4 regions of the Pseudomonas sp. FW305-3-2-15-E-TSA4 genome follow, and region 1 is predicted to be linked to each of the others. Evidence: predicted binding sites of a transcription regulator. Region 1 holds the regulator's gene; each other region holds the start of a gene.
The links. The regulator FliA, encoded in region 1, starts transcription of late flagellar genes. The targets are predictions, from matches to a motif close to CTAAAGTTTNNNNNNNNNNNGCCGNTAA.
Positions count from the first base shown of each region.

Region 2: AC3WMV_RS03830 (methyl-accepting chemotaxis protein) is a predicted target of FliA. The motif match lies at 4,777-4,804, and genes of this name have one in related genera.
Region 3: motA (flagellar motor stator protein MotA) is a predicted target of FliA. The motif match lies at 2,506-2,533, and genes of this name have one in related genera.
Region 4: AC3WMV_RS26830 (methyl-accepting chemotaxis protein) is a predicted target of FliA. The motif match lies at 3,317-3,344, and genes of this name have one in related genera.

Region 1 covers NZ_JBYSZP010000017.1:115,392-123,157, reverse strand. Annotated here, with positions in the region: gene AC3WMV_RS22815 (chemotaxis protein CheA) at 1-896, opposite strand, end outside; gene AC3WMV_RS22810 (protein phosphatase CheZ) at 951-1,739, opposite strand; gene AC3WMV_RS22805 (chemotaxis response regulator CheY) at 1,757-2,128, opposite strand; gene fliA (RNA polymerase sigma factor FliA) at 2,294-3,034, opposite strand; gene fleN (flagellar synthesis regulator FleN) at 3,031-3,861, opposite strand; gene flhF (flagellar biosynthesis GTPase FlhF) at 3,975-5,315, opposite strand; gene flhA (flagellar biosynthesis protein FlhA) at 5,327-7,456, opposite strand; gene AC3WMV_RS22780 (hypothetical protein) at 7,676-7,766, opposite strand, start outside.
Region 2 covers NZ_JBYSZP010000002.1:318,575-326,340, forward strand. Annotated here, with positions in the region: gene AC3WMV_RS03800 (alpha/beta hydrolase family protein) at 1-1,006, opposite strand, end outside; gene AC3WMV_RS03805 (FMN-dependent NADH-azoreductase) at 1,245-1,856, opposite strand; gene AC3WMV_RS03810 (LysR substrate-binding domain-containing protein) at 1,982-2,890, shown strand; gene AC3WMV_RS03815 (MmcQ/YjbR family DNA-binding protein) at 2,887-3,246, shown strand; gene AC3WMV_RS03820 (DUF1294 domain-containing protein) at 3,372-3,800, opposite strand; gene AC3WMV_RS03825 (undecaprenyl-diphosphate phosphatase) at 3,797-4,627, opposite strand; gene AC3WMV_RS03830 (methyl-accepting chemotaxis protein) at 4,932-6,566, shown strand; gene pnuC (nicotinamide riboside transporter PnuC) at 6,735-7,298, shown strand; gene AC3WMV_RS03840 (AAA family ATPase) at 7,295-7,766, shown strand, end outside.
Region 3 covers NZ_JBYSZP010000003.1:198,317-206,082, forward strand. Annotated here, with positions in the region: gene asd (archaetidylserine decarboxylase) at 1-21, opposite strand, end outside; gene rhdA (thiosulfate sulfurtransferase) at 21-854, opposite strand; gene AC3WMV_RS05280 (HDOD domain-containing protein) at 897-2,435, opposite strand; gene motA (flagellar motor stator protein MotA) at 2,602-3,453, shown strand; gene motB (flagellar motor protein MotB) at 3,457-4,533, shown strand; gene AC3WMV_RS05295 (toll/interleukin-1 receptor domain-containing protein) at 4,586-5,071, opposite strand; gene AC3WMV_RS05300 (caspase family protein) at 5,071-6,030, opposite strand; gene AC3WMV_RS05305 (TIR domain-containing protein) at 6,033-6,440, opposite strand; gene rsgA (small ribosomal subunit biogenesis GTPase RsgA) at 6,653-7,684, opposite strand.
Region 4 covers NZ_JBYSZP010000027.1:17,940-25,705, reverse strand. Annotated here, with positions in the region: gene AC3WMV_RS26845 (MFS transporter) at 1-561, opposite strand, end outside; gene AC3WMV_RS26840 (sugar diacid recognition domain-containing protein) at 734-1,852, shown strand; gene AC3WMV_RS26835 (glycerate kinase) at 2,070-3,212, shown strand; gene AC3WMV_RS26830 (methyl-accepting chemotaxis protein) at 3,459-5,084, shown strand; gene AC3WMV_RS26825 (pyridoxal phosphate-dependent aminotransferase) at 5,126-6,313, shown strand; gene AC3WMV_RS26820 (2-hydroxyacid dehydrogenase) at 6,456-7,433, opposite strand; gene AC3WMV_RS26815 (MFS transporter) at 7,448-7,766, opposite strand, start outside.

The DNA.
Region 1 (7,766 bases):
TGCAGCTCGTCAAGCAGCGATTCGAATTCGTGATCGCTGATCAGATCGCTGCCGGCAGCGGCAGCCGCCGGTGCGGCAGGCGCAACCGGTGCCGAAGCGATAGCCGATTCCAGCGCTTCCACGGCAAAGTTGCCCTTGCCATGCAACTGATCGAGCAGTGCTTCGAATTCGTCGTCGGTGATGTCCGAGCTGTCGCCCGCCGCCGGTGCCGCTGGAGCGGTCGCGGTCGGTGCCACGGCGTCTGGCGCGAACTGGCCTTTGCCGTGCAGTTGATCGAGCAACGACTCGAATTCGGCGTCGGTGATTTCATCGCTGGCGGTCGCATCGGCAGCCGGCGCAGGTGCAGCAGCAGCCGGGGCTTCGGCTTCGGCCTTGACGGCGTTCAGCGAATCCAGCAGCTGTTCAAATTCGTTATCGGTGATGTCGCCCGAATCGCTCGAATCGCCTTCGACGACCAGTTCTTCGATCATCTCGGCCACTGGCGAAGCCGGGGCTTCGTCGGCCGTTTGCGGCTCGGCCAGACGCGCCAGGGCGGCCAGCAGTTCCGGGGTGGCCGCCGTGATCGGTGCACGTTCACGGACTTCGCTGAACATGCTGTTCACCGCGTCCAGCGCTTCAAGCACCACGTCCATCAGTTCTGCATCAACGCGCCGCTCACCCTTGCGCAGGATGTCGAACACGTTTTCGGCGATGTGACAGCACTCCACCAGCTCGTTGAGCTGAAGGAAGCCGGCGCCCCCTTTTACAGTGTGGAAACCGCGAAAAATTGCGTTGAGCAGATCTGCGTCATCCGGGCGGCTTTCCAGCTCGACCAGTTGTTCGGACAGTTGCTCAAGAATCTCGCCGGCCTCAACCAGGAAATCCTGAAGGATCTCTTCATCGGCGCCGAAGCTCATTAATGGGGTGCTCCTACAGGTCTAAAAACCCAAAAAACCTAAAATTCCAAAACTCTAGAATCCGAGGCTGGATAACAAATCGTCCACATCGTCCTGACCGGACACAACGTCTTCTCGTTTATCGGCATGAATCTGCGGACCTTCACCCTGCGAGAGATGTTTTTGTGGATCTTTTTCTGCAAGCATCGCGGCACGGTCGTGTTCGATGCCCGCAAAGCGGTCAACCTGACTGGCCATGAGGACGAGTTTGAGCAAATTGCTTTCGACTTCGGTGACCAGTTGGGTCACACGCTTGATCACCTGACCTGTGAGGTCCTGGTAATCCTGAGCCAGCAGGATGTCGTTGAGGTTGCTCGACACCGCACGGTTGTCCGTGCTGCTGCGTGACAGAAAACCGTCGACCCGGCGCGCCAGTTCGCGGAACTCTTCAGCTCCGACCTCACGACGCATGAAGCGGCCCCAATCGGTGCTCAGGGCCTGGGCTTCTTCAGCCAGGCCATTGACTACCGGGGTGGCGCTTTCCACCAGATCCATGGTGCGGTTGGCCGCGGCTTCGGTCAGCTTGACCACATAGCCCAGGCGTTCGGTGGCGTCGGTGATTTGCGACACTTCCTCGGCCTGCGGCATGTGCGGATCGATCTGGAAATTGACGATCGCACTGTGCAGTTCGCGTGTGAGCTTGCCCACTTCCTGATACAGGCCGCGGTCACGGGTCTGATTGAGCTCATGGATCAGTTGCACAGCGTCGCCGAACCTGCCTTTTTCAAGGCTCTCGACCAGTTCGACCGCGTGTTTTTTCAGGGTCGACTCGAAATCGCCCTGTGAAGATTCGTTATGCTCCATAGCTCCCCCGCGCGTCATCAGCCGATGCGTTCGAAAATCTTCTCGATTTTGTCTTTCAACGCCTGAGCCGTGAAAGGTTTGACCACGTAGCCGTTCACACCGGCCTGAGCGGCTTCGATGATTTGCTCGCGCTTGGCTTCAGCGGTCACCATCAGCACCGGCAGATGCTTGAGTTTTTCATCGGCACGCACGTGGCGCAGCAAGTCGATACCGGTCATGCCCGGCATGTTCCAGTCCGTTACCAGAAAGTCGATGCTGCCGCTGTTGAGTACCGGAATGGCGGTAGTGCCATCGTCGGCCTCGACGGTGTTGGTGAACCCGAGATCGCGCAGCAGGTTCTTGATGATCCGCCGCATCGTTGAGAAGTCATCAACGATGAGGATTTTCATGTCTTTGTTCAATTCGACCTCCAAGCAGTCTTAAACGCGCCCAGCACCTGGACGCGCCACTTCAATCAATCGGCGCAGCACTCGAAGACTGTCTGGAGCACAACAGAGCAAGACCGGTGCCGTTCTCACCGCACCAGCCTCGTTCGCAGTGTCCCCACACTGCCTTCAGCGCGCTCGCCACTCCCCCAAACGCCCCCGCAAACGGGCCGCGCACTGGCTGTGTAACTGGCTGACCCGCGATTCACTGACGCCAAGGACTTCACCGATCTCCTTGAGGTTCAGCTCTTCGTCGTAGTACAGCGCCAACACCAGTCGCTCACGCTCCGGCAAATTGGCAATCGCGTCCGCCAGCGCCGCCTGGAAGCGTTCATCTTCCAGATCGCGTGACGGCTCAAGATGAGCACTGGCGCCATCCTCGTGCAGCCCTTCGTGTTCGCCGTCCTGCAACAGGTCGTCGAAACTGAACAGCCGGCTGCCCAGGGTGTCATTCAAAATCCCGTAGTAATCGTCGAGACTCAATTGGAGTTCGGCCGCAACCTCGTGATCTTTAGCGTCACGGCCGGTTTTAGCTTCAATTGAGCGAATGGCATCGCTGACCATACGGGTATTGCGGTGAACCGAGCGCGGTGCCCAATCCCCTTTGCGCACTTCATCGAGCATCGCGCCGCGGATCCGGATGCCCGCGTACGTTTCGAAACTGGCGCCTTTGCTGGCGTCATATTTGGTCGAGACTTCGAGCAGGCCGATCATCCCGGCCTGAATCAGGTCTTCAACCTGCACACTCGCCGGCAAGCGCGCCAGCAAGTGATAGGCAATGCGCTTGACCAGTGGCGCGTAACGCTCGATCAACTCGTACTGCGCGTCACGTGCCGACTTCTTGTAGTAGTTCATACCGCTCGCGGTCATAACACAGGCCCTGCTGTTTGCTGCACGAGGCGCTCGACGAAAAACTCAAGGTGGCCACGCGGGTTGGCAGGCAGCGGCCAGGTATCGACCTTCTGCGCGATCGCCTTGAACGCCAGCGCGCACTTGGAACGCGGAAAGGCTTCATAGACCGCTCGCTGCTTCTGCACTGCCTTGCGCACGCTTTCGTCGTACGGCACGGCGCCGACGTATTGTAAGGCGACGTCGAGGAAGCGATCCGTGACCTTGGTCAACTTGGCGAACAGGTTGCGCCCTTCCTGCGGGCTCTGCGCCATGTTGGCCAGCACGCGGAAGCGGTTCATGCCGTAGTCGCGGTTGAGCAGTTTGATCAGCGCGTAGGCGTCGGTGATCGAGGTCGGCTCGTCGCAGACCACCAGCAACACTTCCTGCGCGGCGCGGACAAAACTGACTACCGAGTCACCAATACCCGCAGCGGTGTCGATCACCAGCACATCGAGGTTGTCGCCGATGTCGCTGAAAGCCTGAATCAGACCGGCATGTTGCGCCGGGCTCAGGTGCACCATGCTTTGGGTGCCGGAAGCGGCCGGCACGATGCGGATCCCGCCGGGGCCCTGCAACAGCACGTCGCGCAGCTCACAGCGGCCTTCGATCACATCGGCCAGAGTACGTTTGGGGGTCAGTCCCAGCAGAACGTCGACGTTCGCCAGCCCCAGATCGGCGTCCAGCAGCATGACCCGACGGCCAAGCTCTGCCAGCGCCAGAGACAAGTTCACTGACACGTTAGTCTTGCCGACGCCACCTTTGCCGCCGGTCACCGCGATCACCTGTACGGGATGCATGCTGCCCATGTTATTTCTTTACCTTGTCTTGCATAGACGGAGGCCACATTACTGGCTGCGCGTTCTCAACCGGAACAATGCATGGCAGACCATCGATGTAGGTACAAAAACGGTTCATTACCTCAGCCAACCTGCTTGGTCGGGCTGTGGTAGATATCAGCGAACATGTCAGCCATGGCTTCTTCGCTGGGTTCTTCCTGCATTTGCACGCTGACGGCGCGGCTGACCAGTTGATGACGGCGCGGCAGATGCAGATCATCCGGAATCCGTGGGCCATCGGTCAGGTACGCGACCGGCAGTTCATGACTGATCGCCAGGCTCAACACTTCGCCAAGGCTGGCCGTCTCATCCAGTTTAGTCAGGATGCAGCCGGCTAGCCCGCAACGCTTGTAACTGTGGTACGCGGCGGTTAGAACCTGTTTCTGGCTGGTGGTTGCCAGCACCAGATAATTTTTTGAACGGATGCCACGCCCGGCCAGACTTTCCAGCTGCATGCGCAAGGCCGGATCGCTGGCCTGCAAGCCGGCGGTATCGATCAGCACCACGCGCTTGCGCAGCAGCGGGTCGAGCGCCTGAACCAGCGACTGGCCCGGATCGACGTGGGTCACCGGCACATTGAGAATCCGCCCCAGCGTCTTCAGTTGTTCCTGCGCGCCGATGCGGAAGCTGTCCATGCTGACCAGCGCGACATTCTGCGCGCCGTACTTGAGCACGTAGCGCGCAGCGAGTTTGGCCAGGGTGGTGGTCTTGCCCATGCCGGCCGGACCGACCATGGCAATCACCCCGCCCTCTTCCAGCGGCTCGACTTCCGGTACGGCAATCATTCGCGCCAGGTGCGCGAGCAGCATGCGCCAAGCCTGACGTGGTTCTTCAATATCGGTGATCATCGCCAGCAGATCGCGCGACAACGGCCCGGACAGACCGATGCGTTGCAGACGACGATACAGATTGGCTTGTGCCGGACGGCTGCCTTGCAGCTGATTCCAGGCCAGCGTGCCGAGCTGCACTTCCATCAGCTCACGCAAACTGTTCAGTTCGAAACGCATCGAATCCAGCGCACGCGGATCGATGCCGGCGGACGACTGGGCAGGCGCGGGCGCCGGACGCGCCGGGGCGGCGTAAGTCGGTTCGCTCAACGGCTCGGCAGCGGTCAGCGGCAGGCCGGCCGTCAACGGCAGCCCGGCGAACAACTGGCGATTGGTGTTGCCGTCGGCTTCGCCACGCAGGCTCAGTTCGGCCTGGGCGGTCACGATGCGCGACTGGGTCTTGCGCAGCTCGTCCTCGAGTTCCATGTTCGGAACCCGTGGCGCCAGCGCCGACAATTTGTAATCCAGCGCCGCCGTCAGCTCGACGCCGCCGGCAATGCGGCGGTTGCCAATAATGGCGGCATCAGCGCCCAGCTCATCACGAACCAGCTTCATGGCCTGACGCATATCGGCGGCGAAAAAACGCTTAACTTGCATAAACCACTACCTCAGCCGTTGGGCCCTACTGTCGCAACGATGGTCACTTGCTTGTTGTCCGGAATTTCCTGGTAGGCCAGCACGTGCAGCCCTGGAACTGCGAGGCGACCGAAACGCGAGAGCATCGCGCGGATCGGGCCTGCTACCAACAGGATCACCGGTTGACCTTGCATTTCCTGGCGCTGCGCCGCTTCGATAAGCGAACGCTGCAGCTTCTCGGCCATGCTTGGCTCCAGCAGAACGCCCTCTTCAGAGCCTTGTCCTGCCTTCTGCAGACTATTGAGCAATATTTGTTCCAACCTTGGTTCCAGGGTGATCACAGGCAGCTCGGAGTCAGTGCCTACAATGCTTTGGACGATGGCGCGGGATACGCCGACGCGCACTGCGGCGACCAAGGCGGCGGTATCTTGACTCTTGGCGGCATTGTTGGCGATAGCCTCGGCAATGCTGCGGATATCGCGTACCGGCACGTGTTCGGCGAGCAACGCCTGCAGCACTTTGAGCAACTGCGACAGCGAAACCACACCCGGCACCAGCTCTTCAGCCAGTTTCGGCGAGCTTTTGGCCAGCAATTGCATGAGTTGCTGCACTTCCTCGTGGCCGATCAGCTCGCTGGAGTGCTTGTACAGAATCTGATTCAAGTGCGTCGCGACTACGGTACTGGCGTCGACCACGGTGTAACCGAGCGATTGCGCCTGCGCACGCTGGCTGACTTCGATCCACACCGCCTCCAGGCCAAAAGCCGGATCTTTGGCGGTAATGCCGTTGAGCGTGCCGTAGACCTGCCCCGGGTTGATCGCCAGCTCGCGATCCGGGTAGATCTCGGCTTCGGCCAGAATCACCCCCATCAGAGTCAGGCGATAGGCGCTCGGCGCCAGATCGAGGTTGTCGCGGATGTGCACGGTCGGCATCAGGAAGCCCAGATCCTGCGAGAGCTTCTTGCGCACGCCCTTGATCCGCGCCAGCAACTGCCCGCCCTGATTGCGATCCACCAACGGGATCAGGCGGTAACCGACTTCCAGGCCGATCATGTCGATCGGCGTCACGTCATCCCAGCCCAGCTCCTTGGTTTCCATGGCGCGGGCCGGCGACGGCAACAGTTCCTGCTGACGCTGAACTTCCTGCAGTGCCTGAACCTTGGCGACGTTCTGCTTCTTCCAGAACAGGTACGCGCCACCGGCGGCCAGCGCAGCCATGCTCAGGAACGAGAAGTGCGGCATGCCCGGCACCAGGCCCATGACCGCCATCAAACCGGCCGCCACCGCCAACGCTTTGGGCGAAGCGAACATCTGCCGATTGATCTGCTTGCCCATGTCTTCCGAACCGGAAGCACGGGTCACCATGATCGCGGCCGCTGTCGATAACAACAGTGATGGCAATTGCGCCACCAAACCGTCACCGATGGTCAGCAAGGCGTAAACCTTGCCCGCGTCGGCGAAGGTCATGTTGTGCTGGAAGATACCGACGGCCATGCCGCCGATCAGGTTGATGAACAGAATCAGCAGGCCGGCGATGGCGTCACCACGGACGAACTTGCTGGCACCGTCCATCGAACCGTAGAACTCGGCCTCTTGGGCGACTTCCTGACGGCGCGCCTTGGCCTGGTTCTGGTCGATCAGACCGGCGTTGAGGTCGGCGTCGATCGCCATTTGCTTGCCGGGCATCGCATCAAGGGTAAAGCGTGCGCTCACCTCGGAAATCCGCCCGGCACCCTTGGTCACCACGACGAAGTTGATGATCATCAGGATCGCGAACACCACGATACCGACCACGTAGTTACCGCCGATCACCACCTCACCGAAGGCCTGAATCACCTTACCGGCAGCGGCGTGGCCGTCCTGACCGTGGAGCATCACCACCCGCGTCGAGGCCACGTTCAACGCCAGCCGCAGCAGCGTCGCCACCAGCAGAATGGTCGGGAACACCGCGAAATCCAGCGGCCGCAGCGCATACACGCAGACCAGCAGGACGACGATCGACAGGGCGATGTTGAAGGTGAAAAAAACGTCCAGCAGGAACGGCGGCACCGGCAACATCATCATCGCCAGCATGACCAGCAGCAACAACGGCACGCCTAGATTGCCTCGACTGAGGTCGGCAACATTCGAGCGAGCAGTGTTGAATAACTGAGAGCGATCCACCGGTTTTCCCCGTTCCTTTAAAGCAAACTTTTGACGCCCAACGCAGGCGCACGGCGGCTACTGCAAGAAGCCTTCCAACTTTTGCCGGGGATTGAAATTGAGGTTTGCCTCAGGGGAAGTATCTTGAGAGAAGCTGGGCGCCATGGAGCCGACCGCAAAACAGACGCAGGACGGCTATCACCCTTAGCCCAGGTGAAAAAAATCAGAAAACCCGCGCACTCACGGATACCCGGCAGTCAAAATTTGCTCTGGATTTATCGCACCAAGACGCAAATCGCGGCCCACCAGGTAGCGCGTACCCTTACGGATC
Region 2 (7,766 bases), on a different contig from region 1:
TCGGCTTGCCCAGCGTGCGCGAGAAGAACTGCCCGGCCTCGGAAATCAGGTTGCGGTGAATGTCTTCGCGATCCACGCCATCAGCGTCGGTGCACAACGCCGGCATGGCGCGGATCTGCTCTTCGTTGCACGGCGCCATGAATACGAAGTGCCCTGCCCCGGCCAATAACTTGAAGTCCGGCGCGGTCGGCAGTTTGCGCGCCAGAGCCGCGGCGTTTTTGTCGAAGGCCACCAGTTTGTCGCCATCGCCGCTGTACAGCAGCACCGGCACATGCACATCCGCCAGGGTGCTACGGCCGAATTTCAGGCTCAGCGGCGCCATCAGCAGCAAGGCATGCACGCGCGAATCGGCCACTGGCTGCAAATCGTCGCGGTCGACGATCAGTTCACCCTGGGTGTTGCAGGCATCATGGTCGTCAGGGCGTTCCTGGCAGTAGCGGCGCAGACGATCCAGATCCGGCTGCGCGCCGGAGAGAATCAACGCGGTTTCGCCACCGGCCGAATAACCAATGACCCCGACCTGATCAGCGTTGACGAACGGCGAGAGCATCGGGTCGCCGAGTGTTGCGGTGATCGCTTCGGAAATCTGGATCGGCCGCCCATACAGATTGCTCAGGGTGCCGAGGCGGCTGTGGTCTTTGGAGTTGTCGCCGGGATGAATCACCGCGACCACTACAAAGCCCTTGCGTGCCAGCGAGGTGGCGAGGTCATGCAGTGCCAGCGGCGTGCCGGTGTTGCCGTGAGACAGCATCAGCATCGGGAAGCGGCCGATCGCGACCTTGGTGTCGGCGCCTGCCTCGACGGTGTAACCCTCAAGCAGGCTGCTATGTTCGCGGTCGCTGGAAGGATAGAAGGCGATGGCGCGCATCGGTTGCAGATCCAGCGGATCGAGGAATGTCATTTCGTGGTAACCGACACTCCAGACAGGGTGTCGCCCGGGCGCGGCATGCACTGAACCGAGGCTGCCGAGCAGGCAAATCAGTAACGTTGCACAAAGACGCATCATGGGATGGCCCACCCTGTGTTACTCAATCGAAAGATCCTTTGTGTTCCGACACGCCCCAAACCCTGAGGTTCGGAGATCCGGCGCAGCGGTGCACTCAGACGTTGATCGTTTGACTGCATAACCCGGGCCAGATTATGCAACAGTCAGAAACAAAAAACTCCGCATCTGGCCCTTGCAGAACCAGAATACAGAGTTTTTTGAGGGGCTACCTGAACGGCAGCTGGTCTTTACGCAATGCTTACGCGGCGGCGAACAGTTGCTCGCTGATCTTCGCCTGAGCAGCGCTCATCGCGTTGTTGCGCACTTCTTCACCGTAGGCCAGACCTTCGGCACGGACGATTTCGATGTCGGTGATGCCGAGGAAGCCCAGTACCAGCTTCAGATATTCCTCGTGAGCGATGCCGCTCGCCTGACCGGCATGGATGCCGCCGGAGGTAGAGACGATCACCACTTTCTTGCCACCGCACAGGCCTTCAGGGCCGGCTTCGGTGTAACGGAAAGTCTGGCCGGCAACGGCGACGCGGTCGATCCAGGCCTTGAGCTGGGTCGGCACGGTGAAGTTGTACATCGGCGCGGCAATGACGATGGCGTCGGCAGCGATGAATTCAGCCAGGGTCGAGGCGCTCAGTTCGGCTTCGTGCTGTTGTGCGGCGTCGCGCAGCTCAGCAGTAGTACCGGCAGCCACCAGGGTGGTCGACGAGAAGTGACTGATGGCGTCGGCGGCCAGGTCACGGTAGGTGACCACGGCGGTTGGCTCGGCGGCTTGCCAGGCTTTGACGACTTGGCTGCTCAACTGACGGGAAGCGGAGTTGTCGCCCAGAATGCTCGAATCGATGTGCAGCAGTTTCATGTGGAATCTCCTGTAAAGAATCGCCGGCGGCGACGGAATGGAGACAATCCTACGGAAGAAACCAATAGCTGATTAGCCGCCGACAATGCGATAGTTCGTCCCACTGATAGAACGGTGGACTTTTCATGCAGGATCTCAATGATCTCTACTATTTCGCCAAGGTGGTCGAGGCCGGTGGCTTCGCCGCAGCCGGGCGTTTGCTGGGCATTCCCAAGTCCCGCCTGTCACGACGCATCGCCGAACTCGAAGAGCGCCTCGGCGCCCGTCTGCTGCAACGCACCACGCGCCAGTTGAACCTGACCGCGGTTGGCGAGCGCTACTTGCGTCACTGTCAGGCGATGTTGCTGGAAGCGGAGATGGCCGACGAAGCGGTCGCCAGCATGTCCAGCGAGCCACGTGGCCGCCTGCGAGTATCCTGTCCTACCGGTCTGGCGCGGGAAATGTTGCCGTGGGTGATCAGCGAATTCCTCGGCAAATTCCCTCAGGTGCAACTGGAGGTGGTGTTGCTCAATCGCCGGGTGGATCTGGTGGCCGAAGGTTTCGACGTTGCGTTGCGTGTGCGCGAGTTGGGCGATGAAGATCCGTTGCTGGTCACCCGGCGTCTGCGCCAGGCGCAAATGGTCGTGGTGGCCAGCCCGGCCTTTGTCGAGGGCAAAACCATCACTCATCCGCAGGACTTGAAGAACCTGCCGGTGCTCGGCGCGCTGGAGGCCGATCGCATGGTGCATGTGCGCTTGCTGGATGAGCAAGGCAACAGCGTCGAACTGAACATGGAGGCGCGGTTGGGCATCGATGACTTCATCGTGCGCAAGGCCTGTGTGCTCGCCGGCCAGGGTTTTACCCTGCTGCCGATGATGTATTGCGAAGCCGACCTTGAGAGCGGCGCGCTGGTGCAATTGCTGCCCGAGTGGTCGTTGCCCGGCGGCTGGTTGCAGGCGGTGTATCCGCATCGACGCGGGGTGATGCCGGCGGTGCGGGCATGGATCGATCATCTGGTCGAATCGTTCAATGCGTGTGGGGAGCGGTTGTTATGAAACAGGGAAAGATGAACGAAGCGGATGTCGCCGCCTTCTGCCTGGCCTTGCCGGGTGCGCGGGAGGATTACAAATGGGGCGGCGTGCGGGTGTTCTCGATTGCCGGCAACAAGATGTTTGCCCTGCAAGGGCTGCGCGGGGATTCATTGGCGTTCAAGGTCGACAAGGACCTGTTTCTCGGCCATTGCGACCGCCCGGGTATTCACCCTGCGCCTTATCTGGCGCGGGCGCAGTGGATCATCATGCACCCGCCCTACCCGCTGGGTGCGGAGGAATTACGCGGGTTGCTGACACGGTCGCATCAGTTGGTGGTGAGCAAGTTGCCGAAGAAAACCCAAATCGGATTACTGCTCTAGCTTTTTGATTTTGATTTTGGTGGGAGCGGGCTTGCTCGCGAAAGCGGTGTGTCAGACAACATATTCGTCCATTGGCACACCGCTTTCGCGAGCAAGCCCGCTCCCACATGGGTCATGTGTGAAGCTTAAATATGTGAAAGCAGGTTCGAACCGAGAAACAACTGATCGATCCAGAACACCTGATGCAGCGCCACAATCACCCAGAACAGAATCTGAAACGACACCTTGCGCGTCTTGTGCCGGAATACCTGTTGGGCGATCAGCGCGCCGGGCCAGCCGCCAGCCAGTTCCAGCGCGTGCAGGATGTTCTCCGGTGTGCGCCACGCATCGGCGCGGGCCTTGCGCTTGTCTGCCCAGTACATGAAAAACGCCAGCACGCTGACCACGCCATAAGCGGTCAACGGCACCAGCGAGATGCCGCGCAGCCACATCGACAGCGAGCCGAACAGCGGCAGCGCGCACACGATCAGCAGCACCGCCAGTTTCAGTTTCAGATGCTGAATGCCGCCACCGGACGGTCGTCCATCCGGGCGGCGCGCGCGGGAATCACTCATGGTTTCGCCGCCGACCAGTCGACCCAGCCGAACTGCCAGGTCGCCAGAATCACCAGACCGAAAACAATCCGGTACCAGGCGAATGCCGCGTAACTGTGGCTGGCGATGAACTTGAGCAGACCGCGCACGGCAATCATGGCGAAGATGAACGCGGTGATGAAGCCGATGGCAAACACCGGGAAGTCCGCCGGCACAAACAGATGGCGATACTTGTAACCGGAGTACACCGCCGCACCGACCATGGTCGGCATGGCCAGGAAGAACGAGAACTCGGTCGCGGTCTTGCGCGACAGGCCGAACAGCAGGCCGCCGATGATCGTCGAGCCGGAACGCGAAGTGCCGGGAATCATCGCCAGACACTGCGCGAAACCGACTTTCAGCGCGTCCCTCCAGGTGATCTCGTCCACGGTTTCGGCGTGCACCTCATGCTGGCGACGCTCGGCCCACAGCATGATCACACCGCCCACCACCAGCGCGGTCGCGACAGTGATCGGATTGAACAGGTATTGGTGAATCAGGTCGGCAAAAATCACCCCCAGCACCACCGCCGGCAGAAACGCGATCAACAGGTTGGCGGTAAAACGCCGCGCACTCGGCTGGGTCGGCAAGCCGATCACCACGTCGAGAATCTTGCGACGAAACTCCCAGACCACCGCGAGGATCGCGCCGAGCTGAATAATGATGTTGAACGCCATGGCCCGTTCGCCGCCGAAGTCGAGCAAGTCGGCAACAATGATCTGGTGTCCGGTACTGGAAATGGGCAAAAACTCCGTCAGCCCCTCTACAACTCCAAGAATCAGTGCCTGCAAGGCGGTCCAAAGATCCATCAGTCCCCCAAAGAGCGATGCACAAAGGCATGCCCCGATAGTATTTTTTTACGTTCACTGCGATCAGCGTAGCTGTTTGTAGCTGTACCGATTCCGCGCACACAGCATCCACACGAAACGGTCAAAATTCCGTGAAATATCAATTTGGATTCAGGTTTTCACGCGCGGGGCCGAAATCCTAACAGACAAGCCTTAATAGTGCTGCGGCGTTATTCGACTTGGGTCGCGTATGCCTGACCACCCAAACGTGGTTGGATGCTGGCGTTGATTTATTACAAGAAAAAGAAATCGGAGTGACAGCGTTATGAACAGCTTGCGCAGTGTGTCGATCAGCCGACGCTTGTGGCTCATTTTGATTGTGGCGGTAGTCATGTTGTTGACCTTGGGCGTGTTGATGCTCAAGCAGATCCACGATGACCTGTACCACGCCAAGGCGCAGAAAACCCAGCATGTGGTGCAGACCGCCAGCGGCCTGCTGACCTATTACCACGACCTGGAAACCGCCGGCACCCTGACCCGCGACGCCGCGCAGAAACAGGCGTTGACCGCGATTCGTGGCCTGCGCTACGACCAGAGCGATTACTTTTGGATCAACGACCTCACCCCCGTGATGGTCATGCACCCGACCAACCCCAAACTCGAAGGCCAGAACCTCTCGGCGATCCGTGACCCGGACGGTTTCGCGGTGTTCAACGAGATGGTCGCGATCGCCAAAAGCAAAGGCGCGGGCATGGTCGATTACCGCTGGCCCAAGCCCGGTGCCAGCGAACCGGTGGCGAAAACCTCCTATGTAAAATTGTTCGAGCCGTGGGGCTGGGTGCTCGGTTCGGGCGTTTACGTCGATGATGTGCAGAGCGAGTTCCGGGGGCAGTTAATCAAGGCTTCGGTGATTGGTTTGGTGATCGCCGTGATCATGGCCCTGCTGGTGATTTTGATTGCCCGCAGCATCGTCCGTCCGTTACAGGAAACCGTGAACGCCATGGCCAACATCGCCAGCGGCGAGAGCGACCTGACCCGTAGCCTCGACACCCACGGTCAGGACGAAGTCACGCAACTGGCGCATCACTTCAACGCCTTCACCGCCAAGTTGCGCCGAGTCATCGGTGACCTGCAGGTTTCGGCCAGTGCGCTGGGTCAGTCGTCCAGTGAACTGGGCAACGATGCGACTCAGGCCCAGCAGCGCAGCCAACAGCAATCGCAGCAGATGGAACTGGTCGCAACCGCAATCAACGAAGTGACCTACGGCGTGCAGGATGTGGCGAAGAACGCCGAACATGCTGCCGCTGAAATGCGCGATGCCGAAGCTCAGGCACAGCAGGGCCAGATCAACATCGACGGCAGTCTGCAACAGATCGACAAGTTGTCCGGAACCATTGACCAAGCGGTCGAAGTGATTCGCACCCTGGCGGCCGAAAGCACGCAGATCGGCAGTGTGCTTGAGGTGATCCGCTCGATTGCCGAGCAAACCAATCTGCTGGCACTCAACGCGGCCATCGAAGCGGCCCGCGCCGGGGAACAGGGCCGGGGCTTTGCGGTGGTGGCCGATGAAGTGCGGTTGCTGGCGCAGCGCACGCAAAAGTCGACAGCGGAAATCCAGAGCATGATCGAACGCCTGCAAAATCATTCCGAAGCCGCGGTGAAGGTCATCGGCGACAGCAGCAAGGCCTCGCAACTGACCATCGAACAGGCGGGATTGGCCGGCGCGAGCCTGAATGCCATCGGCCAGGCCCTGCGCAATCTCAATGGCCTGAACGCCTCGATTGCCAGCGCCACACTGCAACAGGCGCATGTGGTCGAGGACATCAACCAGAACGTCACGCAGGCGGCCGGCCTGTCTCACAGCACGGCGCTGGCGGCGGAGCAGTCGAGTGTGGCGAGCGTCAAGCTTGGGCAGTTGAGTGAACAGCTGAACCAGTTGCTGCGCCAGTTCCGCGTCTGACCCCTCACCCTTGTGGGAGCGAGCCTGCTCGCGAAGGCTTAATGTAAGTCAACATCTGCGTTGCTGACATGCCGCTTTCGCGAGCAGGCTCGCTCCCACAGGGTTATTCGTCATTCAAGGTTTTTGGGTACAATTGCGCCCCTTCTTGCACTCCCCCAAGGAACCCCCATGTCCGGGCTTGAACTGTTTGCCGCCGCCCTCGGTGTGATCGCCGTCTGGCTGACGGTCAAACAGAATCCGTGGTGCTGGCCGATCGGCCTGGTCATGGTGTTGCTGTACAGCTGGATTTTCTATGACGTGAAGCTGTACTCGGACATGTTGCTGCAAGTGATTTACGCCGCGCTGCAAGTCTACGGCTGGTGGCAATGGACCCGCGCCGGGACGATGCAAGACGGCCGTGAAGTCACGCGTCTGGATCGGCGCTCGATCCTGCTCGGTCTGAGCGTAGGCGCCCTCGGCAGTCTGCTGCTGGGTGCGGCCATGGCGCACTGGACCGACGCGGCGCAGCCGTGGCTCGATGCCGCGCTGACGGCGTTCAGCCTGGTTGCGCAATTGTGGATGGCGCAGAAACGTCTGCAATGCTGGGCGCTGTGGTTCGTGCTGGATGTGATTTTCGTCGGCCTGTTCCTGTACAAGGGTCTGTACCTCACCGCCGCGCTGTATGCCCTGTTCACCCTGATTGCTGTGCAAGGCTGGCGCGAATGGCGCGCCGATCCGGCGTTGCAGCGATGAAGGTAGTTGTCCTCACCGGCCCGGAATCCACCGGCAAGAGCTGGCTGGCCGCTGGCCTTCAGGCGCGCTTCGGCGGCCTGCGGGTGGACGAATACGTGCGCTGGTTCATCGAGCAGAATCCACGCGATACCTGCCTCAACGACATCCCCGCTATTGCCCGTGGGCAGTTGCAATGGGAGGATCAGGCACGGGCGCAGCAACCGCAATTGCTGATTCTCGATACCCATTTGCTGAGCAACATCCTCTGGAGCCAGACCCTGTTTGGCGACTGCCCGGCGTGGCTGGAACCCGAGCTGCTGGCCCGGCATTACGACCTGCATCTGCTGTTGTCGCCGGAGCAGATCGACTGGACCGACGACGGCCAACGCTGCCAGCCGCAGCTCAGTGAACGCATGGCGTTCTTTCAGGCCACCCGCGACTGGCTGGAACAACAACGGCAACCGCTGCAGATCATTCAGGGCGATTGGG
Region 3 (7,766 bases), on a different contig from region 1:
GATAAACAGACGCTCTTTCATTAGTTGTCCTTAGAACCTTGAATCTCGACAGGCGTGTCAGGGTGGTTGCCCCATTCGCCCCAGGAACCGGCGTAGCCCTTGACCCGCGGATAACCGAGGGACTTGGCCACCAGATAAGTGAAGCCCGACCGGTGATGGGTCTGGCAGTGGGTAATGATTTCTTTGTCCTTGGTGATCCCGAGGTCTTCGAGGATCTGCGGCATGTCCGTGCGAATCCGCAATTGACGCGCCTTGTCCATGCCGGCGGTCCACTCGAAGTTCACGGCGCCGGGGATGTGTCCACCCTTGGCGGCCAGCACTTTCTCACCGGAATATTCCAGCGGCCCGCGTGCGTCCCAGATCGCCAGATCGGCGGCGCCGAGACGGCTTTGCAGGTATTCGCGGGTTGCCGTCGGCTCGTCGTGCAGGGTCAGCGCCACCGGCCCACCCACAGCAGGCGGAACCTGGATCGACATCGGCATGCCGGCTTCCAGCCACGCCGGCAGACCGCCGTCGAGGTAGTGGTATTTGTCGTGACCGATCACGTCGAGCAGCCAGATGAAACGCCCGGCCCAGCCACCGCCCTCGTCGTCATAGACCACGTAGACCGCGTCTGGACGATGGCCCAACTCACCGAACAACGCCTCCAGATCGGCTTTGGCCGGCAGCAGCCCCGGCGCCGGCGGCTGGCCGAGCTGGGTGCGCTTGGGGTCGACAAAGCGTGCGCCGGGCAGATGGCCCTCGGTATAGCGGGCGGCACTGGTCAGGTCCACCAGAATCAGTTCGCTGGCATCCAGCCGAGGGAGCAGGTCGCTCGGTTCGATGACGAGCGGCAAGCCAGAGAAGTCAGACATGTGAGGTCTCCAGAGCACAAAGGGGGGGATTGTAGCGCAGCCTCATCGGCCACGGCTGCTAAAGCTGTGCAGGGCCTTTTCGATGCACTGTGCGGTTTTGCCGAAAGCCTGCACGCTGATGTCGGCGAACGGCCCACCGCCCTGGTCGGCGACTACGATCATGATCACCCGGCCGTTATTGACCAGCGAACGCAGGAACAGATGCTCGCCACGGAACAGCGCACGCAGGCCCGGCGGCAACAATGCGGAAAATTGTGCGTTGTTCTCGGGGGTGATCCGCACCTGTGCCTGTTGTGCGAGCAGGCGCTGCAAGACTTTGCTCTGACTGACGACAAAATTCAGCGCGGCGGCTTCCTTCGGCAAACCGAAGGTCTGGTTGACCCGCAGATTCGATTGCGTGCGGTCGGCCATCAGAATCATCACCCGGCGCATGCCGCTGGCGACCAGCGCATCACGGGCGGCGACGGTCAGGCTCATGGCATTGGTGAAGCGGCTCGGCTCGGCCAGCAGTTCGGCGCATTGCCGGCGCCATTGAGTCAGATCCTCGGCATTCGGCGCCGCCGCCGGCAGCATCCCGGCCGGCAAGCGATGGGTGCCCCATGGCCATAATAATGAAACGGCCGGGTGCCACAGATCGGGCATGGCATGCTGGCGCGCACTGTTGGCGGCTTGCTGGTGCAACTGCTGCTGCACTTCGTCCATCGAGATTTGCAGATAAAGGCTGGTCAGGTACTGCCAGCGCTCGCTGTGCGGACTGTCCCAGGCCTGTTGTGCCGACAGCGCCAGGCCGTTGGCCAGCAACACGGTGTTGGCCGGCTGGTTGAGCCAGCGGCGCAGGGTCGGATCGTCGTCGAGGCGATTCTGCTGGCGCAACGGATGTTCGCTATCGCGGGCGATGCGCAGTACTTTCACCAGTTCGCGCTGTTCGCTGAGCAGCAGTTTATAACCCTGCTGCACCCAGATCGGCAGGTGCCAGACCTGTACCAGCGCCTCGGCGATCTTCAGCAGGCGCACACCAAACAGTTGCTTCTCGACCGTGCGCGCCGATTCGCCCTTGTGGATAACCCGCAGCTCCCACTCTTCGAGCAATTCGGGAAACGTCAGCGCCAGCGGCCATAACGGCGACAGAAACAACAGGCTGCCCCAGTGAATGTCCTGCCACAGTCGTGCGAGGCGACTGGCAAAAAAACCGTTGGCCTGTTGTGTTGCGTGCTGGCTGATCATCTGCAGTTGGCGCAAGGCCTTGGGGATCTGCATCTGCGGTTCGACGGGCAGACGTACGAGCAATTCTTCGGTACGCGCCAGGCCCAGACGGTTGATCGCCACCTCGAGATTTTCCGCTGGAGCGGCCATGGTGCCATGGGTGTGACGATTTGCCTCACGGATGATGCTCAAGGCCAGCGCCGGACTGTCCTGCATCAGGTCGGCGATATCGCGCAGCGAGCTGCGGTTGTCACGGATCGCCCGGCAAACCTTGTCGTGCGCCTCTTGCGGCACGGGCAGGCGCACGCCATCGAGCAGTTTGACCCAGCCCTCGAGCGTGGTCGGTTTTGCGTGTGGGACGTTCGTTTCATTAGCCATGTCTGGACGAGATCTTCACTGACTGTAGACGCGCCCGGCATGGGCTAAATTGGCTTTTCGCCTGAACTGGCTATAGTCTGGCGCAGTTTTGCCGATAAGTAGAAGAAGAGATTTTTTAACTTCCGAATATGACCTTGAACCCGACTTAAATAAGTACTTTCTACCTATGGCTAAAATTATCGGCATCATCGTCGTATTCGCGAGCGTGCTCGGCGGATACGTGCTCTCCCACGGCAAAATTGCCGCCCTGATCCAGCCCTTCGAGGTGATGATCATCGGTGGTGCGGCCCTCGGTGCATTCCTCCAGGCCAACCCCGGTTACATGACGATGCACGTGCTCAAGAAATCCCTGAGCATGTTCAGTTCGCGCTTCAGCCACACGTTCTATCTGGAAGTGCTCGGCCTGATCTACGAGATCCTCAACAAGAGCCGCCGCGAAGGCATGATGGCCATCGAAGGCGATATCGAAGACGCTGCCGCGAGCCCGATCTTCGCCAAGTACCCGGCCGTGCTCAAAGACGAACGCATGACCGCGTTCATCTGCGATTACCTGCGCATCATGTCCTCCGGCAACATGGCTCCGCATGAGCTGGAAGGCCTGTTCGACATGGAACTCTACAGCCTCAAGGAAGACCTCGAGCACCCATCCCATGCGGTGAACGGCATTGCCGACGCCATGCCCGGTTTCGGTATCGTTGCGGCGGTATTGGGTATCGTGGTGACCATGGCGTCGCTGGGTGAAGGCGATCAGAAATCCATCGGTCTGCACGTGGGTGCGGCACTGGTGGGTACCTTCTTCGGTATTCTCGCGGCCTACGGTTTCTTCGGGCCGTTGGCGCATTCCCTGGCGCACGATGCCAAGGAAGAACTGAACGTCTACGAAGCCATCAAGGCCTCGCTGGTGGCGTCGGCTTCCGGTATGCCGCCATCGCTGGCCGTGGAGTTCGGGCGCAAGGTTCTGTACCCGGCGCACCGTCCAAGCTTTGCCGAGCTGGAACAAGCCGTTCGCGGTCGCTAAGCCATGGAAAATAATCAGCCGATAATCATCAAGCGCGTCAAGCGCATAGCCGGTGGGCACCACGGCGGGGCGTGGAAAATCGCCTTCGCCGACTTCGCCACGGCGATGATGGCGTTCTTCCTGGTGTTGTGGCTGCTGTCCACCGCAACGCCTGAGCAAAAGATCGCCATCGCCGGTTACTTCAAGGACCCGGTCGGCTTCTCCGAAAGTGGCACGCCGTACATCATTGATCTGGGCGGCACGCCGACCCTGGCCCCAGAAAACACCCTCAACCCTGAGGTGAAGTCGCAGCCGCAACCGGACAAGGTCACGGTCGACACCGAGCAGGTCGAAGGCATGGCCGAGCAGGTCGAGAAAGAACGCCTGGAGCTGTTGCTGCAAGAACTGCAGAACAAGGTCGACGAGAACCCGCAGCTGCAGAAGTTCAAGGATCAGATCCTGTTCGAGATCACCCCGAACGGCTTGCGCATTCAGATCATGGACGCGGAAAACCGGCCGATGTTCGACTCGGGCTCCGCACGCCTGAAGCCGTACTTCGAAGACATCCTGCTGGCCATGGCCGACACCATCAAAGCGGTGCCGAACAAGATCAGCATCAGCGGCCACACCGACGCCAAGCCGTACACCGGCACCGGCGATTTCGGTAACTGGGAACTCTCGGCCAACCGTGCCAACGCCGCGCGGCGTGCGCTGGTGGCAGGCAGCTATCCGGATTCGCAGGTGGCGCGCGTGGTCGGTTACGCCTCGTCGGCGCTGTTCGACAAGGAAAACCCGTTCAACCCGGTCAACCGCCGCATCGACATTGTGGTCCTGACCAAAAAGGCCCAGGCCGCCATCGAAGGTTCGCAAGGTGCCGACGCGGCCAAGCCAGCGGCCGAAGATCAGAACGGCGCCGCTCCGGCGACGCCGGTCGATCCGAACGCGCTGCCGGCGGATCAGCAACCGGTGCCGGCGCACGAGTTGCGCGAACGCTTGAACCTGTTCGACGACGCCGCACCGAAACCGGCAGTGCCGGGGACTGCGGCGCCAGCGCCAACAGCTCCGCCAGCCGCTGCACCGGCCCCTGCGCCGAAGCAGTGAGCGACAAAAAAGCCGACAGTGATGTCGGCTTTTTTGTGGCTGTCGATTGGCCTCAGAAACCGCGCCGAATCCGGTTCTTCAGTTGTTCATGGAAAAGATCGGCGTTGCGCTTATAGGTGCCGCTGAAGGATTCGTTGCTCGAATCCAGCGTCATCGAGCGCTTGCTCGATACTTCTTCACGATAGGCATCGATGAAGAAATTCAGATCACTGGCCGTGCTCAGCTTCGGCCACTTGTCCAGATACTCCGGCAGCTTTGCCGGCCCGGTGCGGAACGAGCAGATCCGGCGGTTGCTGATCGTCGCTTCGCCGATTTCGAACGGTACCCACCACGACAGAGCGGTTTTCTCTGAAACCACCGCGAGCAGGTGTGTGCATTCGGTGATGTTGCGGGTGATCACGCCGGTGATGTCGTCGGTGGTCTGCGACTCCGGGTCGAGTACGTCGAGGTAAGTCTTGATGTTGGCCTGCATCAATTGCGCATTGATCGCCATGGCCTGCGGGCGATCCATGTGGCGGTAGCTGATGAATACGGGCATCAGAAGTGTCCTTTGAGGGCGAGTTCACGGTAATAGGCGCCGAGCGCCGTGAGGCGGCAGCCAGTGGAGTGAATGGCGGCGTAGTACATGTGCTCGGCATCCACCGGTTCGATCAGGCTGTGGCGATTGCACATTTGCAGTTGCTTGAAGATGTCGCCGTGTTCGGGGTCGAACAGTGCTTCGGTGGGCTCGTAGCTGGGATCGAGTCTGAAAACGAAGCTCGGCTCCGGGAACCAGTCCTTGAGTTTGCGCAGGGTTTCCTCGGCAATCAGCGGTGCGACCTCGCGTAACGGCACAAACTGCGAGACATTGGTCTTGAACACCGGACGCTGTTCCCAGGCGCCCAGCGCATTGTCGACAAATGAGTAAACGCTACCGGGGGTGACCTTGCCGAGTACGTTGGCAGCGCCACCGTGCAGCGCTTGCAGCAACAGATCCGTGAATACGCCATGACCGCGACTTTCCAGGGCGTACTGCTCTTTTTTGCAGGCCGTGAGAATGGTCACGCCTTCGCCGATCACACTGCTGCCGCCACGCAGATTGCGCATGGCGCCTGCTGCGCCGGCCTGGCAGCAATCGAGAATGATGATTTTGTTCTTGATGTGCGGGGCCTTGTCCGCCCACTCCAGAATGTCGCTGATGCGGATCCCGTCTCCGCCAGGCTGATAGTCCTGGGGAATCAGGAGTCCTTCGTCGATGCTGGTGTCAAACTGACCATGGCCGGCGAAGTACAGCAGTGCCACGTCACAATCGCCTGAGAACAGGCTCTGGATCTGCTGTTTCATGTGGCTGAGCGTGAGTTTTTCTTCGGCTGAAGTCAGCACTTTGCTGCTGAAGTTCGGTCGCCCGTTGGCATGACGCTCCAGCACCGACGCCATGGCCATGGCGTCGTTGTTACAGCCGCTCAAGGGCGAGACGTGGTCGTAGTGGTTGATGCCGATAAACAGTCCCTTGCGCATGGTTACACCGCCGTGTGCTGACGGATCGCACCGATGATGCTGTTGGTGTTCCACGCGCACTCGGCGTGCGCCGCGTCACGCACGACGCTGGAAATACGCTCGGCGCCGAACGGCTTGATCGCGATGATCACTTTGCCCATGCGCTTGGCGATCTCGATTTCCTTGTTGATCCACTTGCTGTAAGTCGAATACATCCCGGCCATGATCAGCACCGCCGAGCACGGGCGAATCTTGTTCTCGATGGCTTCTTCGAGTTGCTTGTCGGTCTGCGCGCCCATGATCGGGTTGTGCGGCGGCACGGAAAAATTCTTGAAACTGAAATCCGGTCTGGCGCCGAGCAGGCGTACCAGATTGTCGTGAGCGTGGGCGTAGTTCCACGAATGGCTGATGAACAAATGGTAGGTCTGCATGGGGTTCCTCGAAGGTCGCGAAGGTGCGAAGGAGGACCCCAATCTAGGCATCTGACGCGAGCCTACAAGGGCTGGGCGGTGAAAGAGAAATGTCCTGCAAACAGGTGCGAACGAGTCTGTCAGAAGAGTCTGACGTTTAACGGAATCGAGGATTTGTCAGGCGCGGTCCGACATCCGGCAGCCCTCGGGCGAGAGGCTGCCGGTGCAGATGTTTAGTAGCCGTTTTCCGGCAGGCTGGCGATGATCGAGCGGTAGCTGTTCATCCGCTGCTGCTGCACGCGGCCGTCTTCCAGGGCCTTGAGCAGTGCGCAACCGGGTTCGCGATCGTGCTTGCAGTCGCGGAAGCGGCAGGTGCCGAGCAGGTCGTTGAACTCGATGAAACCGGCTTCGACGTCGGCGCGGCTGACGTGGCCCAGACCGAACTCACGGATACCCGGGGAGTCGATCAACTCGCCGCCGCCCGGGAAGTGGAACAGGCGTGCGGTGGTCGTGGTGTGCGTGCCCTGACCGGACAGCTCCGACAACGGGCCGACACGGGTTTCGACTTCCGGCAGCAGGCTGTTGACCAGCGACGACTTGCCGACGCCGGACTGGCCGACGAACACGCTGATGCGCCCGTCGAGCTGCTTCTGCAACTGTTCCATGCCATTGCCGTGATGCGCCGAGACTTCCAGCACCGGATAACCCAGCGTGCGGTACACCGCCAGCAGGGCATTGAGCGCCGGGGCGTTCTGCTCGTCGATCAGGTCGAACTTGTTCAACAGCAGCAACGGGCGGATGCCGGCGTGTTCGGCGGCGACCAGGTAGCGGTCGATCAGGTTGGCATGCGGCTCGGGCAGGGGTGCGAAGACGATGACGATCATGTCGACGTTGGCGGCGACCGGCTTGAGCTGGCCACGGCTGTCCGGGCGGCAGAGTTCGGTGTTGCGCGGCAATTGCGCGACGATCACCCCGATGCCCTGGTTGCCGGCGCGCCAGACCACCCGATCACCGGTCACCAGCGCCGGCAGGTTGGCGCGCAAGTGGCAACGGAAAACCTGGCCGGCCTGTTCGCCGTCCACAGCCTCGACTTCGACCTGCACACCGAAGTGGGCGATCACCAGGCCGTGTTGCTCGGGGCCGAGGTCGCCGCCCTCGAGGGCTTCGACCGCCGAGGACTCGCGTTTGGCGGCGCGGGCGGCGCGCTCGCCCTGAATCTTTTCGATGCGCCAGTTTTGACGACGATTGAGTTGGCGTTTGGCCATGGGTGTTCCGTCTGAAGAATGCAGCGATTAGGTAAAACGGCCGCGAGTTTAGCACGCCCGGGCACCGGCCTAGGCTAAACTG
Region 4 (7,766 bases), on a different contig from region 1:
CTGCCAGCCGGCCAGTCCACCCTGGCCGGCGGCGAAGTGATTGAGGATCCAGCCGGAGAACGGGCTGCCAAGCAAACCGGAGACCGGGATCGCCGACATGAACAGCGCCATGATCCGGCCACGGCGGAACGTTGGGAACCACTGCGAAAGATACAGCACCACGCCCGGGAAGAACCCGGCTTCGGCGGCCCCGGTGAACAGGCGCAGGGTGTAGAACTGGGTCGGGGTGGTGACGAACAACAGGCAGGTCGACAGCGTGCCCCAAGTGATCATCATCAGCGCGATCCAGCGGCGCGGGCCGAATCTGGTCAGCGCCAGGTTGCTCGGCACGCCGCACAGCACGTAGCCGATGAAGAAGATCCCGGCACCGAGGCCGTATACGGTTTCACTGAACTTCAATGCGTCGAGCATCTGCAGTTTGGCGAAGCCAACGTTGACCCGGTCGAGGTAGTTGAACAGGTAGCAGATGAAGATGAAGGGGATCAAACGCAGGGTGATGCGTTTGTAGACGGCGTTTTTACCGTCGTCGATGGTCTGGGTAGCTGCGGCGCTCTGCGACATAGCGGCTCTCTCTTTATTATGATTTTTTGCGATGCACAGGTTAACGTTGATCGCCCCGAGAGTCTCGGCCACCTGTGGCCGGATTGTCTTTGTGCCTGAGCACAGGGTTTGCCGCCAGACCCTGTGCGGGTGAACAACCGTCCGCCGCCGCTGCTTAAGGATTTTGCCGATCATGTTCGAACTCGATCACGACCTCGCTCAGGATATCGTCGACCGGGCCATGGCCATTTTGCCCTACAACGTCAACGTCATGGACAGCCAGGGCCTGATCCTTGGCAGCGGCGAGCCGGAGCGCATCAACACCCGTCACGAAGGTGCGCAACTGGTGCTGGCCAACGGGCGGGTGGTAGAGATCGATGCACAAACCGCCGTGCACTTGAAGGGTGTGCAGCCGGGCATCAACCTGCCGCTGATGCTTGATCAACGCCTGATCGGCGTGCTTGGCATTACCGGCGAACCGGAGCAACTGCGCACCTACGCCGAACTGGTGCGCATGACCGCCGAAATGCTCGTCGGCCAGCGCAACCAGCAGGCCGAGCAGCAATGGCGGCGCCAGCGTTGCGATGACCTGTTGGCGTTGCTGTTGAGCGACGCCGGCGACTCGCCGCGACTGATCGATGAGGCGCAGCAACTGGGGCTCAAGCCGCAGTTGACCCGGGTGCCGTATCTGTTCGAACTGGGTCTGGAGCATGGGCCGGGGCAAACCGTCGAGGCGTTGAGCGCGTGGTTGACCTCGCGCTATCCGGACAGCTGGTGCGTGAGTTCGGCCAAGTCGTCGCTGCTGTGGTGCCGACCCGCAAGTCAAACGGTTGAGCATGATCGCCTGCTGGAAAAACTCGATGGCCTGGGCTGGAACATTCTGCGCATCGCTGTGGGTGGGCAGGCGGATGGGCTGGCCGGGTTACGCCGCTGTTATCGGCGGGTTGGCGATCTGCTGGCTTATGGCCGGGAAGTGCTGCCGAATTCGCGATTGCTGACGCTCAATCGCTATCGCTTGCCGGTGATGCTCTGGCGCCATCGCAACGATGATGCGCTGGATGAGTTGCTCAAACCGTTGCGCAAGGTCATCGCCAAGGACGGCAACGGCCAGTTGCTCGCAACCCTGCGCAGCTGGTGTGAACACGACGGGCAGAGTCAGGCCTGCGCCGATGCGCTGGGCATTCATCGCAACAGCTTGCGTTACCGGATGGAGCGGATTGCCGAGTTGAGCGGGGTAGATCCGCTGAAGCTCGACGGGATGCTGGCGCTATATCTCGGGGTGCAATTGCTGCCGCAGACTGACCCGAGTTGATCGGGTGTTTTCAGAGACGCCATCGCGAGCAGGCTCACTCCTACATTTGAAATGCATTCCCCTGTAGGAGTGAGCCTGCTCGCGATAGGGCCACAACATTCATCCCCAAGGCTTTTGTAGAAATGAACAATAATCGCCCACTGCACTTGTGCAGCGGACAGGCGTCAATGCGCAGGCCGACTGGCAGCATGAGGTGCATTGGAACTGGAGAATTCGCATGAAGATCGTCATCGCCCCCGATTCGTTCAAGGACAGCCTGAGTGCCCAAGGCGTTGCCGAAGCCATTGCGCTGGGGTTGGCGCAAGTCTGGCCGCAAGCAACACTGGTCAAATGCCCGATGGCCGACGGCGGCGAGGGCACGGTGGAATCGATTCTTGCCGCATGCGAGGGTGAACTGCGCCGCACCCCAGTGCGCGGGCCGCTGGGTGCGCCGGTCGACGCCGCGTGGGGCTGGTTGCCACACAATCACACCGCGATCATCGAAATGGCCGAGGCCAGTGGTTTGCAATTGGTGCCTACGGGGCAACGCGATGCCTGCATCACCAGCACCTTCGGCACCGGCGAACTGATTCGCGCCGCGCTGGATGCCGGCGCGCAACGGGTGATTCTGGCGATTGGCGGCAGCGCCACCAACGACGGCGGCGCCGGCGCGATGCAGGCGCTCGGGGTGAAATTGCTCGATGCGCAGGGTCAGCCATTGGTGCCGGGCGGCTTGGCGCTGGCACAACTGGCGCGACTGGACTTGAGCGAGCTTGATCCGCGTCTGGCCCACGTGCGCTTCGACATCGCCGCCGACGTTAACAATCCGCTGTGCGGCCCGCACGGCGCCTCGGCGATTTTCGGCCCGCAAAAGGGCGCGTCGCCGGCGCAAGTGCAGCAACTGGATCAGGCGCTGGGGCATTTCGCCGAGCTCTGCGCGCAAGCGTTGGGCAAGGACGTTCGCGATGAGCCGGGCAGTGGTGCAGCGGGCGGACTGGGTTTTGCGGCCAAGGCGTTTCTCGGTGCGCAATTTCAGGCCGGCGTAGAGGTGGTCGCCGAGTTGGTGGGCCTGGCTGAAGCGGTCAACGGCGCCGACCTGGTGATCACTGGCGAAGGGCGCTTCGACGCGCAGACCTTGCGCGGCAAGACCCCGTTCGGCGTGGCGCGGATTGCCAAGCAGCACGGCGTGCCGGTGATCGTCATCGCCGGCACCTTAAGTGAGGGTTATCAGGAACTCTACGAGCACGGCATCGACGCCGCATTCGCCGTCACCAGCGGCCCGATGACCCTGGAGCAGGCCTGTGCCGAAGCTCCACGCTTGTTGCGCGAACGGGCGACTGACATTGCCCGCGTCTGGCAGATGGCCAAACTCAATGACTGACTTCCTGAAGATTTTGTGGAGAGGGGATAAATCCCCTCTCCACAGGGGGTTAGTGTCAAGGTGTTTTAGTGGTGAAACACCTTGAAAAATATTTTCGCTTTACACCAAATCTTCCTAAAGCGCCGCCGATACAGAGATCAGGCGCACACAGATTCCCTCGAACAGTGACGCCTGACTGGTCCCGCCCCCGAGGTCCAGTGATGATGGCAAGGACGCTCGCAGTTACCTCTATCCGAGAGTCCAACCATGTCCTTGCGTAACCTGAATATCGCGCCCCGTGCCTTCCTCGGTTTTGCCTTTATCGCCTTGTTGGTGATTGTCCTTGGCGTGTTCGCCGTCAACCGCATGTCGACCATCCGCCAGGCTTCCATCGACATGGATACCAACCAACTGCCCAGCGTCACCTACCTTGGCGTGGTGACGGAAAACGTTCTGCGCCTGCGGATTCTGTCGTTCCGGATTCTGGTCAACCGTGACCCGGCAGGTCTGCAAGAAGCGCAAACGCGCATCGGCGTGCTGGTGGACAAGGTGCGCAGTGCTCAGGCCAGCTACGCCGCGTTGCCGGCAGAGAGCGAAGAGCGTGCGTTGTATCAGACGTTCGCGACCACGCTCGACAACTACCTGCAAGCGCAAAACCAGATGATGGAGCTGTCGCGTCAGGACAAGGTCGACGAGATGCGCACCTTGATCAACACGCGGATCAAGGACGGCACCGACCAGATGGGCGAGCAGCTTAACAAGCTGATCGCAATCAACGCGGCGGGTGCGAAAGTCGCCTCCACCCAGGCCGGTGAGCATTACGACAGCGCCATTACCGGCATCATCGTTGTTGCCGTGGTCGCCGCGCTCGCCACGGTACTGCTGGCCCTGTTGCTGACCCGCAGCATCGTCACCCCATTGAACCGTGCGGTACAGGCTGCGCAAACCATCGCCGGCGGCAACTTGACCCAGTCCATCGAAGTCGATGGCAAGGACGAAGCCACCCAACTGCTGCAAGCCCTGTCCACGATGCAGATCAACCTGCGCAAAACCATCGAACAGATCGCCGGTTCCGCGACTCAGTTGGGCGCGGCTGCCGAAGAGCTGAGCGCGGTCACCGAAGAGGCTTCCCGTGGCCTGCAACAGCAGAACAACGAGATCGAACAAGCCGCCACCGCCGTCAACGAAATGACCGCCGCTGTGGAAGAAGTCGCACGCAACGCGGTCTCGACCTCCGAAGCCTCGAACCAGTCGACCCAGGCCGCTCGCGAAGGTCGCGATCAAGTGGTGAAAACCGTCGACGCGATCCAGACCATGACCCATGACGTGCAGAGCACTGCGCAAATGATCGAAGGTCTCGCCGCGCAGGGGCGCGACATCGGCAAGGTGCTGGATGTGATCCGCGCCATCGCCGAACAGACCAACCTGCTGGCCCTCAACGCGGCGATCGAAGCAGCGCGTGCCGGTGAGGCCGGACGCGGTTTTGCGGTGGTAGCGGACGAAGTACGCGCCTTGGCCCATCGCACTGCGCAATCGACTCAGGAAATCGAAAAAATGGTCGCTGGCATCCAGAACGGTACCGGCGAAGCGGTGTCGTCGATGCAGCAAAGCAACCAGCGCACCCAGACCACTCTGGAAATGGCCCGCGCTGCGGGTGTGGCGCTGGAGCAAATCACCCAGTCGATCCACCAGATCAACGAGCGCAACCTGGTGATCGCCAGCGCCTCGGAAGAACAGGCGCAGGTCTCCCGTGAAGTTGATCGCAACCTGGTCAACATCCGTGATCTGGCCACGCAGTCCGCCGCCGGGGCCAACCAGACCAGCGCCGCGACCCATGAACTGTCGCGTCTGGCGGTGGATTTGAATGCGATGGTGGCGCGGTTTGTGATTTGACCTAGGGTGAAGGCTGGAAACCGCGCAATCAGGAGACGTGCATGCGCTATTCAGCCTTGACCCAACGCATCGCCGGGGAGGGCGCCGCAGCCTGGCAGATTCATGACCGAGCGCTGGAGCTGCGCGCCGAGGGTGTCGATATCCTGCTGCTGAGTGTAGGGGATCCGGATTTCGACACGCCGTTGCCGATCATCCACGGCGCCATCGACAGTCTGCTGGCCGGCGATACGCATTATTCCGAAGTGCGTGGCCGCTTGGCACTGCGCAAATTGATCGCCGCCCGCCACCAGCGACGCAGCGGCCAGATGGTGGATGCCGAGCACGTGATCGTGCTGCCCGGCGCGCAATGCGCGGTGTATTCGGTCGCGCAATGCCTGCTGGATCCGGGTGACGAAGTGATCGTCGCCGAGCCGATGTACGTGACGTATGAGGGTGTGTTCGGCGCGTGCGGCGCGACAGTGGTGCCGGTGCCGGTTCGACCGGAAAACGGCTTTCGTGTTGATCCTGCTGATGTCGCTGCACGGATCACGCCGAAGACCCGCGCGATGTTGCTCAACAGTCCCAATAATCCTTCCGGCGCGAGCCTGTCGCTGCTGATCTGGCAAGAGTTGGCGGCGCTGTGCGTGCGCCACGATTTGTGGCTGATCAGTGACGAGGTCTACAGCGATCTGCTCTACGAGGGCGAACACATCAGCCCGGCAAGTCTGCCGGGCATGGCCGAACGCACGGCGACCATCAACAGCCTGTCGAAATCCCACGCCATGACCGGCTGGCGCATTGGCTGGTCGATCGGGCCGAAGGTGCTGGCCGAGCATCTGGTGAACCTGTCGTTGAGCATGCTTTTCGGCCTGCCGGATTTTGTGCAGAAAGCAGCGGAGGTCGCGTTGGCAAGCGATCTGCCGGAGGTGACGCAGATGCGCGAGGAATATCGGTTGCGCCGCGATCTGGTGTGCGAGCGCTTGCGTGGTTGCCCGGGGTTGCAACCGATTCGCCCGGATGGCGGGATGTTCGTGATGGTCGATGTGCGCCAGACCGGGTTTGGCGCGCAGGCGTTTGCCGAGCGATTGCTGGAAGGTTATGGGGTCTCTGTGCTGGCTGGCGAAGCGTTCGGGCCGAGTGCGGCGGGGCATATTCGTATCGGGTTGGTGCTGCATCGGGTGCAGCTGGCGGATGCCTGTGCGCGGATTGCGTTGTGTGCGGTGCAGCTGTTGCAGGCGCGGAGTGCCTGACAGTTTTGTGTGGCGCGTCCCGGCCTCATCGCTGGCAGGCCAGCTCCCACAGGGTTTTGTGTCGTTCTGAAATGTAATGAACACTGAAGAACCTGTGGGAGCTGGCTTGCCAGCGATTTGGCCGGGGTAGGCACTGAAGATCTCAGCCCTGCCAGGCCGCCGGATTCACCAGATTCACTGGCTTCTCCCCAGCCAAAGCCGCCAGCAGATTGTCCACCGCACACCGCGCCATCGCCTCCCGCGTCTCATGCGTCGCCGAACCCATGTGCGGCGTTGCCACCACATTATTCAACTGCAACAACGGCGAGTCATGGTTCAACGGCTCACGCTCAAACACATCCAGCCCCGCTGCGCGAATCCGCTGGTGGCGCAACGCGTCGATCAGCGCCGCTTCATCCACCACTTTGCCGCGCGAGATATTGATGAAGATGCTCTCGGGGCGCATCAGCGCAAACTGCTCGGCGCCGATCAGGCCTTCGGTCTGCGTAGTCAGCGGCAGGGTCAGGCAGATGAAATCCGCCTCTTGCAGCAGCGCCTCAAGGCTACGGTACTGCGCGTCAAAACGCGCCTCGACTGCCGGTTTGCGCGACTGGCTGTGATAAAGCACCGGCATGCCAAAACCGAAATGCCCGCGCTGCGCCAGCGCCTCGCCGATGCGACCCATGCCGATGATGCCCAGAGTCTTGCCATGCACATCGGTGCCGAAATGCGCCGGGCCGATGTTGCGATGCCACTGGCCGCTGCGCACCATGTTCGCCAGTTCCACCACGCGCCGGGCCGTGGCGAGGATCAGGGCGAAACCGGTGTCGGCGGTGGTTTCGGTGAGCACGTCCGGGGTGTTGCTGAGGAGGATCTTGCGCTGAGTCAGGTAGTCGATGTCATAGTTGTCGACACCCACCGAGACGCTGGCAATCGCCTCAAGTTGTGGCGCCAGATCGAGCAGCGCGGCGTCGATTTTCAGGCTGGCGCCGAGCAAACCGTGGGCGCCGGGCAGGGCGTCGCGCAGTTTCATCAAGCCGTCGGCGTCGAGGCTTTCGATCAGCGTCACTTCACATTGTTGCTGCAGACGCGACATCAGCGCCGGCGAGAGTTTCTTGTACAGCACGACTTGCTTTTTCATGAGCAAAAATCTCTTCAGGAATGCGCCGGCACGGGACGCGTGATTACGGCTTTGGCCACGACGCGATCACTGGCGCCAGGCTTGAGAAAAATCGTCAGCACCACCGACAGCAGCAACGCGCCGCTCATCAGCAAGTACGAAGCACCGGGCGAACCGGTGGAGCTGTTCAGATAGCCGACCAGATACGAGCCGCCGAACGAACCCAGCGCGCCCATGCTGTTGATCAGCGCCATGGCACCGCCGGCGACGTTGGCCGGCAGGATCTCCGGAACGATGGCGAAGAACGGCCCGTAAGGTGCGTACATGCAGGCACCGGCGATCACCAGCAGTGTG